Regions from separate parts of the Kitasatospora sp. NPDC087314 genome, predicted to be linked through region 1. Evidence: riboswitches for the same ligand, from Rfam matches in the RefSeq annotation. Region 1 holds a riboswitch; each other region holds the start of a gene.
The links. Region 1 has a riboswitch for cyclic di-AMP ahead of ACIO5E_RS04855 (hypothetical protein). Riboswitches for the same ligand answer to the same signal wherever they lie in the genome.
Positions count from the first base shown of each region.

Region 2: it holds a riboswitch for cyclic di-AMP, as region 1 does, so the genes downstream of both, ACIO5E_RS02055 (NlpC/P60 family protein) here and ACIO5E_RS04855 (hypothetical protein) in region 1, are expected to answer to the same signal.
Region 3: it holds a riboswitch for cyclic di-AMP, as region 1 does, so the genes downstream of both, ACIO5E_RS38870 (transglycosylase family protein) here and ACIO5E_RS04855 (hypothetical protein) in region 1, are expected to answer to the same signal.

Region 1 covers NZ_JBIUYE010000002.1:225,961-229,026, reverse strand. The annotation lists gene ACIO5E_RS04865 (MoaF-related domain-containing protein) at 43-372, opposite strand; gene ACIO5E_RS04860 (esterase/lipase family protein) at 582-1,928, shown strand; cyclic di-AMP (ydaO/yuaA leader) riboswitch at 2,107-2,273, shown strand; gene ACIO5E_RS04855 (hypothetical protein) at 2,276-3,066, shown strand, end outside.
Region 2 covers NZ_JBIUYE010000001.1:450,078-453,143, forward strand. The annotation lists gene ACIO5E_RS02050 (NlpC/P60 family protein) at 74-1,108, shown strand; cyclic di-AMP (ydaO/yuaA leader) riboswitch at 1,443-1,596, shown strand; gene ACIO5E_RS02055 (NlpC/P60 family protein) at 1,607-2,758, shown strand; gene ACIO5E_RS02060 (NlpC/P60 family protein) at 2,986-3,066, shown strand, end outside.
Region 3 covers NZ_JBIUYE010000030.1:27,448-30,513, forward strand. The annotation lists gene ACIO5E_RS38860 (SDR family NAD(P)-dependent oxidoreductase) at 1-85, opposite strand, end outside; gene ACIO5E_RS38865 (cytochrome P450) at 415-1,707, shown strand; cyclic di-AMP (ydaO/yuaA leader) riboswitch at 1,918-2,085, shown strand; gene ACIO5E_RS38870 (transglycosylase family protein) at 2,091-2,996, shown strand.

The sequences.
Region 1 (3,066 bases):
CGACAGCGGGGGACCAGCCCCGGGGCGCGGGAGCGGCGAGGCTCAGACCACCCGCTCCAGCGTCCCGGTGTGCAACTCGCCGACCCGGCCGCCCTCGCCCTCGTACGTCCAGAAGGCGCGCACCGTCAGCCGGCCGAGGTCCATGACGTGGCTGACGGTGATCCCGCTCTGCTCCGTCCAGCTGATGAAGTAGATCTCCGGCGCCACCTCGGCGACGTGCAGCAGCACGTCCTCCCACTGGCCCGCCGACTCGCCGAGACCCTCCCAGCGCAGCCGCCGGCCGTCGGCCGAGTAGGTATTGCGGAAGGCCGCGCCGTTGTCGGCCCGGAAGAGGTAGGTGCGGCCGGCGAAGGCGGGCAGGGGCGCGGTCATGGTGGGGCGGTACCTCGTTTCCGTGAGGCCGTGCACGGCGGTCTTGTGCACTGCGGAAGATGTCGGACCTCCAATTTATCCGACCCGGTGAGCCGAGCGGGCGCGCCCGTGGGCAGTGCGCCACGGCACCGGCCGCCACCGTGCCGGCCTCCGGGGTGTGTGACCGGCATCTGGGCGCCCGCCGCGGGCCGGTCCTACCGTCCACCCCCATGAGACGCACCCCCACGAGCGCCACCCCCACGAGACCCGGCACCCCGCGCCGCACCCCCACCGCGCTGTCCGCCGTCCTGCTCACCCTCGCCGCCCTCCTGCTCGGCACCCCCACCACCGCCCAAGCGGCCGCCACCGCGCGAGCCGTTACCGCGCAGACCGCCGCCGCCCAAGCCGCCGCCGCCCCCCTCGCCCTGGAAGCCACCTTCCCCGCCCCCGGAAACGGGTGGGCCAAGGTCGAGCGCTACCTCGACACCACCCCCGGCTTCCGCGCCGAGCAGTACCCGGCCGACGGTCGCGGCGACCAGGACGGCGCCCGCCGGACGTACTTCGGCGGCACCGGCGAGCCCTACTCCGGCCGCTTCCTGCTGTACTCCGCGACCGGCTGGGACACCGGCGGCCGCCAGACCCCCGTCCTGCTGGTCCACGGCGCCAACGACAACGCCGACCGCGCCTGGGCGAACCCGGCCGAGAGCGGCACCTGCGGTGCCTCCGCCTGCCCGTCCACCGGCCTGGCCCAGTACCTCGCCGGCACCGGCCACCGGGTGTTCGCCATCGGCTTCGCCCACAAACAGGGCGACAACCTGCTCCAGGCGCAGACCGTCGGCGACGCCGTCGCGCTGATCCAGGCCCGGCTCGGGGTCTCCCAGGTGGACGTGGTGGCGTGGAGCAAGGGCGAGGTCGCCGCCCGGGCGTACGTGTCCTCGGTGCGCCCGTCGTGGGGGAGGGCGTACGCGGGCGACGTGCGCCGCCTGATCACCCTAGGCGGGCCGAACGGCGGGCTCGACTACGTGTACGCGCACGGCTGGTCCTTCGACCTGGCCGCCTGGCCGGCCTGCGGCGGCACCGCCAACGCGCCGTCCCCGCACCTGTACATGACCTGCTACGGCACGTACACCGCGCAGCCCTGCCTCGGCGTGTTGCCCACCGGCGGCTACGACTGCTACCCGGGACAGCGTCAGCTGCTCGCCCGCTGGGACGGCCGGTACGGGGTGGACGGTACCTCCCAGGACTGGTGGACCACCTACTACGGCGGCCAGGGCTTCTACACCTCCGGCCAGGGCATCCAGGCGGCGATCGACGCCGGGTCGCTGATCGCGCCGCTGCAGCAGGCCGGAGTGCCGGCGTCGGTGCGCACCTACCTGCTCGCGGGCGGGTCGGCCGACATCCCGGGCGTGCTCAACGAGAACCGGGGGCCCAGCGACGGCATCGTGTTCACCGCGAGCGCCCTGGACACCACCGGTGTCGCGACGATCGGCGGCACCCGGCTGCTCGCCGGTCTCAACCACCTGGAACTCGCCTGGGCGCCGGAGGCCGAGAGCCAGGTCGACGGCTGGCTCGACTGATCCCTTGATCGACCCCAACTGATCCACCACACAGCGTCGTTGATCGACACCACTGTGAGCTGTGCGACAACCGGCCCGGCCGGGTTGTCCGTTCACGGACGGTTTGCCTAGCCTGCAACGGTCGTCCGCTCTCGCGGACTCCACCGCCGGGACGCCGAGTCCTGTCCACCCGCCGGTCGGCAATCGAGCACCACGGCGGACGGGAGCGGGGGAACCAAGGTCAGCGCCCGGCCCGTACGCTCCCGCGTGCGGGCCGTGGCTAGGGGTGAAGCCGCTTCCACCGGCGGCCGGGCCACCTCGGCCCGAATCCGACAGCTCACCTCGCAGGCGTCGCAGAGGACACTCCCATGCACCAGCCTGCCCGTCGCCGCGCGCCGCGTCACGCCCGTCCCTCCCACCGGGGCCGCAGCGCCGCCCTCGCCGCCACCGGAGCGTTCGCCATCACCGGCGCCGGACTGTTCGGCCTGCCGGCCGTCGCCGGTGCCCAGGCCGCCGCCGCTCCGACCGTCACCCAGGATCGGCTGGCCCCGGCGACCATGGTCGCGAACAAGGCCACCACCGCCTCGCTGACCCTGCGCTCCTCGGCCTGCTTCACCGCGAAGACCGTCGGCGTGGGCGTCCGAGACGCGTCCGGCGCCAACCTCGACTTCCCCGGCAACGCCTCCAACGCGCGGATCTGCCCGAGCGGCCTGAACTTCACCAGCGGCGCGCGCACCCTGCCGGCCGGGACGTACACCCGGTTCGGCTTCTGGCAGGACCTCGGCGGGGCCTGGCACAACCTGCCCTCGCAGCAGCTCGTGGTATCCGACGCCCCGGCGCCGACCCCGACCCCGGCCCCGACCCCGGCCCCGGCCCCGGTTCCGACTGCGACCGCCACCCCGAAGCCGACCTCAACTCCGACCCCGGCTCCGACCGCGACCGCGACCGCCACCCCGAAGCCGACCTCAACTCCGACCCCGGCTCCGACCCCGACTGTGACCGCCACCCCGAAGCCGACCCCGACCCCGACCCCGGCTCCGACCGCGACCGCTACTCCGACCCCGAAGCCCTCCCCGACGAGCAGCCCGAGCGCCACGGCCAGTCCGTCGCCGAGCACCCCGGGCTCCCCGGTCGCCGGCAAGTCGCTGACCTGGTCCGA
Region 2 (3,066 bases), on a different contig from region 1:
GGGTCTGGCGTCAAACCTATTTTCCGGATTCTCACCTGATCGGGTGAGGCCGATGGAAGAAGGAGCAGTTCCCTTGGCCTCCCACCGCCGTCCCAAGCAGCCGAGCCGCGCGCGGGTCTCCGTGCTCACTGCCGCCGCTGCGACTGCGGTCGCACTCTCCGCACAGGTCGCCGCGCACGCCGCGCCCCAGCCGAACAAGAGCGACGTCAAGGCGCAGATCGACCAGCTCCAGCAGGACCAGGAGCAGGCGGCTGAGAAGTACAACGGCGCCAAGGAGCGGGCCGACCAGCTCCGCAAGCAGGCCGACCAGCTGCAGGACCAGGTGGCCCGCAGCCAGGACCAGATGACCCGGCTCCAGACCGGCCTGGCCGGTGTGGCGGGCGAGCAGTACCGCACCGGCGGGATCGACCCGTCCGTCCAGCTGATGCTCTCCTCCGACCCGTCCGGTTACCTGGAGAAGGCCTCCACCGTCCAGCAGGCCAGCACCAGTGAGACCGAGGCGCTCAAGGGTCTGCTGGACCAGCAGCGCCGGCTGGACCAGGAGAAGGCCGAGGCCGCCGCCGTCCTGGCCTCACTCGACTCCACCACCAAGGACCTGAACCAGGCCAAGTCGGACGTCAACCAGAAGCTCAAGGCAGCTCAGGACCTGCTGAACTCGCTCAGCGCCTCGGACCGCGCCGCGCTGCGCGCCCAGCAGACGCAGGACGACCGGGCCTCGCGCGGCAGCGAGCGCACCGACCTCGGCAGCCTCCCGCAGGCCGGTGGCTACGCGGGCGTGGCCGTCGCCAAGGCGATGAGCAAGCAGGGCTCGCCGTACGTGTGGGGCGCCACCGGCTCGACCACCTTCGACTGCTCGGGCCTGATGGTCTGGGCGTACGGCCAGGCCGGCATCTCGCTGCCGCGCACCTCGCAGGAGCAGGGCAACGTCGGCACCCGGGTCACGCTGGACCAGGCCCAGCCGGGCGACCTGGTCATCTACGGCCCCGACCGGCACCACGTCGCGATGTACATCGGCAACGGCATGGTGGTGCACGCGCCGCACACCGGCGACGTGGTGAAGGTGATGAAGGCCGACGCGATGCCGATCAACACGATCCGCCGGGTCTGACGGCCCGACACGCCCGCCGGCCCCGTCCGGGCCTGTGATCCGCGCCACCCTCCGACCGGGGGGTGGCGTTCGGTTTTGCCCGCCGGGCGACCACATCGTGAAAGCCGATCAGCTTTGCGTGTGGCGGTGATCACCATCTGTCATATTCACAGAAGAACTTTGGTCTTCTTCCGTCTTTTTTCTGACAAGGATTTGAACGGATCACGGTTCAGTTACTAGGGTCATGCTTCGAACCACCGCACTGTCGATCGCCCAGCCGGGGTGGCGGCGGTGGTTTCCGTCGAGTTCGCGACGCAGCGGGGCGGGCCGAGTGCCTGCCCGACGGGGAGCCCAGCAGTCGGGGGCGCTGTCGAGCGGAGCCGGGGAACCACGTTCCTCCGGGGTGAATCGGCGCCAGGTCGGCCGGTGGAACGGCCGTGAGGCGTCGTAGGGCATGCTTCCGGCCCGAACCCGTCAGCTCACCCGGTAGGCGGCCGTAGGAAGAAGGAGTCCGCCTTCGTGGCGTCCCATCGTCGTCCCAAGCCCGCCGGCCGCGCCCGGGTGTCGATCCTGACCGGTGTCGCCGCCGCAGCCGTCGCGCTGTCCGCGCAGTCCGGCGCTCACGCCGACCCGCAGCCGACCAAGGACCAGGTCAAGGAGCAGGTCGACCAGCTCAACGAGCAGGCCGAACAGGCGTCGGAGAAGTACAACGCCGCGCAGGAGAAGCAGCAGGAGCTGCAGAAGCAGGTCACCGGCCTGCAGGACCAGGTGGCGCGGCAGCAGGCGCAGGTGACCGACCTGCAGGGCGGCCTGGCCGAGATCGCCGGCGAGCAGTACCGCAACGGCGGTATATCCCAGACCGTCCAGCTGATGTTCTCCGCCAGCCCGGACAACTTCCTGAGCCAGGCCGACACCCTGAACCAGGCCGGTGGCACCCAGAAGGGCCAGCTCAAGCAGCTCCAGGACGAGCAGCGCAAGCTCGACCAGGTGCGCTCCGAGGCCCAGGGCAAGCTCGCCGAGATGGAGACCACCACTCAGCAGCTGAAGTCGGCCAAGGACGAGGTCCAGGGCAAGCTCAAGGCCGCGCAGGACCTCCTCAACACCCTGACCGAGCAGGAGCGCCAGGCGCTGCGCGCGGCCGAGGAGAAGGCCGCCGCCGAGGCCAAAGCCAAGGCCGACGCCGCCGCGAAGGCCGCTCAGCAGGCCGCCGCTCAGCAGGCCGCCGCCCAGCAGGGCGCCGACCGCTCCTCCCGCGACAGCAGCCGCACCGACCCGAGCGCCCAGGTGTCCGCGCCGGCCCCCAAGCCGACCGCCGGCAGCTCGCGCGGTGCCGCCGCGCTGTCCATCGCCGCCTCCAAGATCGGCAGCCCGTACGTGTACGGCGCCTCCGGTCCGGGCTCCTTCGACTGCTCCGGCCTGATGGTGTGGGCGTTCAACCAGGTCGACGTGTCGCTGCCGCGCACCTCGCAGGAGCAGGCCCACGCCGGCACCCGGATCGGTACGGACCTCTCCCAGGCCCAGCCCGGCGACCTGCTGATCTTCTTCGGCGACGCCCACCACGTGGGGATCTACGCCGGCAACGGCCAGGTGCTGCACGCCCCCAAGCCGGGCGCGTCGGTGCGCTACGAGGCGGTCTCCAACATGCCGCTGACCTCCATCGTGCGGGTCTGATCCCCGCTCAGGTCCTGACGGGCCCGGCCTTCCACCACGGAAGGCCGGGCCTGCGGCTTTTCCGGCGACTCGGGCTGGTGTCCGATTACTGGTCAAATATTCGAGTTGGGAGGGGTTTGGACTCGGTTGCCCGGACTCGCTAACGTCTGCCACCGGACTCCCGCTTCGAGGGCCGCCCCTTTGGTGCGGCGGCGGGGCCGCACCGCAGGATTGGAGCCGCTGCCGCCATGCCCGTGCACCGCCGTTCCCAACTGCTCGCCCGTGCGCTGGTGCTGACCGCGGCCGCCGCCGCCGCCCTCGGCGTGACG
Region 3 (3,066 bases), on a different contig from region 1:
CGGCGGCGGTGAACCGGCGGGCGAGGCCGGCTCCCGACCCGCCGTCGAGTACCGCGATGACGACGACTGCCCCGCTGACCCGCATGGCCTGCTCCTCCCTGTGGGCGACACCGCACCGGCGCCCACGATTTCTGCGGAGGATCGTAGACAGGTCCTGACCCTCCGCAACAGGGATTACCCCTCAGGTGACCAGACTCACGCCCGCCGTCCGTCCAAGAGCTGTCCACGGAGCGTTGGCACGCCGTCCGCCGGGTGTTGACGAGCCGGCCCGAGCCGGGCCGAGCCGGGCGGGTCGAGGGCCGACCGGATCCCGACCGGATCCCCGTCGGATCCCGACCCGACTCCGACCCGGTCCCGACCGGCCGTGATCCGGCGGGGACGGTGCGCCCCCGACCCACCGGATACGGTCGGTGCATGCCAGTGCAGCCCGACCCCGCCGCCCCGCAGCTCTTCACCTGGGAGTTCGCCGCCGACCCGTACCCCGCCTACGCCTGGTTGCGCGAGCACGCCCCGGTGCACCGGACGACGCTGCCGAGCGGGGTGGAGGCCTGGCTGGTGACCCGTTACGCGGACGCGCGGCAGGCGCTGGCGGACGGCCGGCTGTCGAAGAACCCGGCGCACCACAGCGAGCAGGCTCACCGCACCGGCCGGGTGGGCATTCCGGGCGAACGCCAGGCGGACTTGATGACGCATCTGCTGAACATCGACCCGCCGGACCACACCCGGCTGCGCCGACTGGTGTCGAAGGCGTTCACCCCGCGCCGGGTGGCGGAGTTCGAGCCGCGGGTGCAGCAGCTCACGGACCGGCTGATCGACGGCTTCGCGCAGCGCGGTTCGGCGGACCTGATCCACGAGTTCGCCTTCCCGCTCCCCATCTACGCGATCTGCGACATGCTGGGAGTGCCGGCCGAGGACCAGGACGACTTCCGCGACTGGGCGGGGATGATGATCCGGCACGGCGGCGGCCAACGCGGCGGTGTGGGGCGAGCGGTGAAGCGGATGCGGGCGTACCTGCTGGAGCTGATCCACCGCAAGCGGGCGGATCCGGGGGAGGACCTGATCTCGGGCCTGATCCGGGCGAGCGACCACGGCGAGCACCTGACCGAGAACGAGGCCGCGGCGATGGCCTTCATCCTGCTGTTCGCGGGGTTCGAGACGACGGTGAACCTGATCGGCAACGGCACCTACGCGCTGCTGCGCAACCCGGGGCAGCGGGCGCTGCTGCAGGAGTCGGTGGCGCGTGGCGAGACGGCGCTGCTGGAGACCGGGATCGAGGAACTCCTGCGCTACGACGGGCCGGTGGAGCTGGCGACGTGGCGCTTCGCGACGCGGCCGCTGTCGATCGGCGGGGTGGACATCCCGGTGGGCGATCCGGTGCTGGTGGTGCTGGCCGCGGCGGACCGCGATCCGGCCAGGTTCGCGGACGAGAACATCCTTGACCTGGCCCGGAGGGACAACCCGCACCTGGGTTTCGGCCACGGGATCCATTACTGCATCGGCGCCCCGCTGGCCCGGCTGGAGGGTCGGAGTGCGCTGGCCACGCTGCTTTCCCGGTTGCCGGATCTGCGGCTTGCGGAAAGCCCGGAGAATCTGCGCTGGCGGGGTGGCCTGATCATGCGTGGGCTGCGGGAACTCCCGGTCGAATTCAGCCCGGAGAGCAGGTCGCCGCACGCGCCCGTCCCTCCCGTCGACGCTCCGACACGCTGACGAGGCGTCGCCGGACGGCCTCCACGGGCAGTCTGAACCGTCATCAATCCGGACATACGACCCCCTTTGGTAGGCGACCGAACACGTGCCGTAATTTCTGTGTGATATCGGTGATATGAGCTTGTGATTGGTCTGAGGATCTGTCTACTCTCCCTGGAGTTCGCAGCTGCGGACCCCGTGCGCGGAACGCCGAATCCTGCCCGCCGCGTCACGGGAAACCGACCAGACCCTGGGCAGGGGCGGGGGAACCAGGTTTGTTGCCGTTCCCCAACGGCTTGGGGTGAAGCCGCCCGAGCGGAATCGTTTCCGCTTTCGGCGGCCGGGCCACCTCCCGGTCCGAACCCGACAGCTCACCTCGCAGGCGTGCGGAGAGGGACCTCTTCATGCTGTTCGTTGGAACTGGCCGTCACCGTCGTCGCACCCAGGCCGAGAAGGCCATCGCCGTCGCCGGTGTGGCCGGCGTCGGACTCGCGATGCCGATCCTCACCGCCACCGGCGCCTCCGCCGCCCCGGCCTCCGCCTGGGACTCCGTCGCCCAGTGCGAGAGCGGCGGCAACTGGAGCATCAACACCGGCAACGGCTTCTACGGCGGCCTGCAGTTCACCTCCAGCACCTGGAAGGCGTACGGCGGCACCTCCTACGCGCCGCAGGCCAACCAGGCCAGCAAGGGGCAGCAGATCTCGGTCGCCGAGAAGGTGCTGGCCTCGCAGGGGCCGGGCGCCTGGCCGGTCTGCTCGCAGAAGGCCGGTCTGAGCAAGGGCGGCGCCCCGGCGTCCGTTGACACCTCCTCGGACGCCAAGCCCGCCAAGCAGCCCGCCGCCAAGCCGGTCCAGCAGGAGCAGGCCCCGAAGCCGGTGCAGCAGGCCGCCCCGAAGCCGGCCGCCCAGCAGCCGGCGCAGCCGCAGGCCCAGGGCTTCTCCGGCAAGGCCGGCTGGGACGCCGACGCGAAGGTGTACCGGTACCAGAACAACGGTGCCTGGTACTGGACCAGCCACCAGAGCGTCTACCAGCAGTACGCGGGCCAGGCCGCCGCCCAGCCGCAGTCCGCGCCACGGGCCGCGCAGCCCGTCCAGCCGGTCCAGCGCGTCCAGCCCATCCTGCCCGCGCAGTCCGCCCCGGCCGCGCAGACCGGCCACGACTACACCGTCCGGTCCGGCGACACGCTGTCGAGCATCGCCACCGCCCAGGGCGTGTCCGGCGGTTGGCAGTCGGTGTACGACGGCAACCGCGGCACCGTCGGCGGGGACCCGAACCTGATCATGCCCGGCCAGGTGCTGCACCTCGGCTGATCCTGCGAGGCCCGGCGAAGGAAGGGGGACGGGCTTCGTCCCCCTTCCTTCGCATTCGCCCGTTTCGATC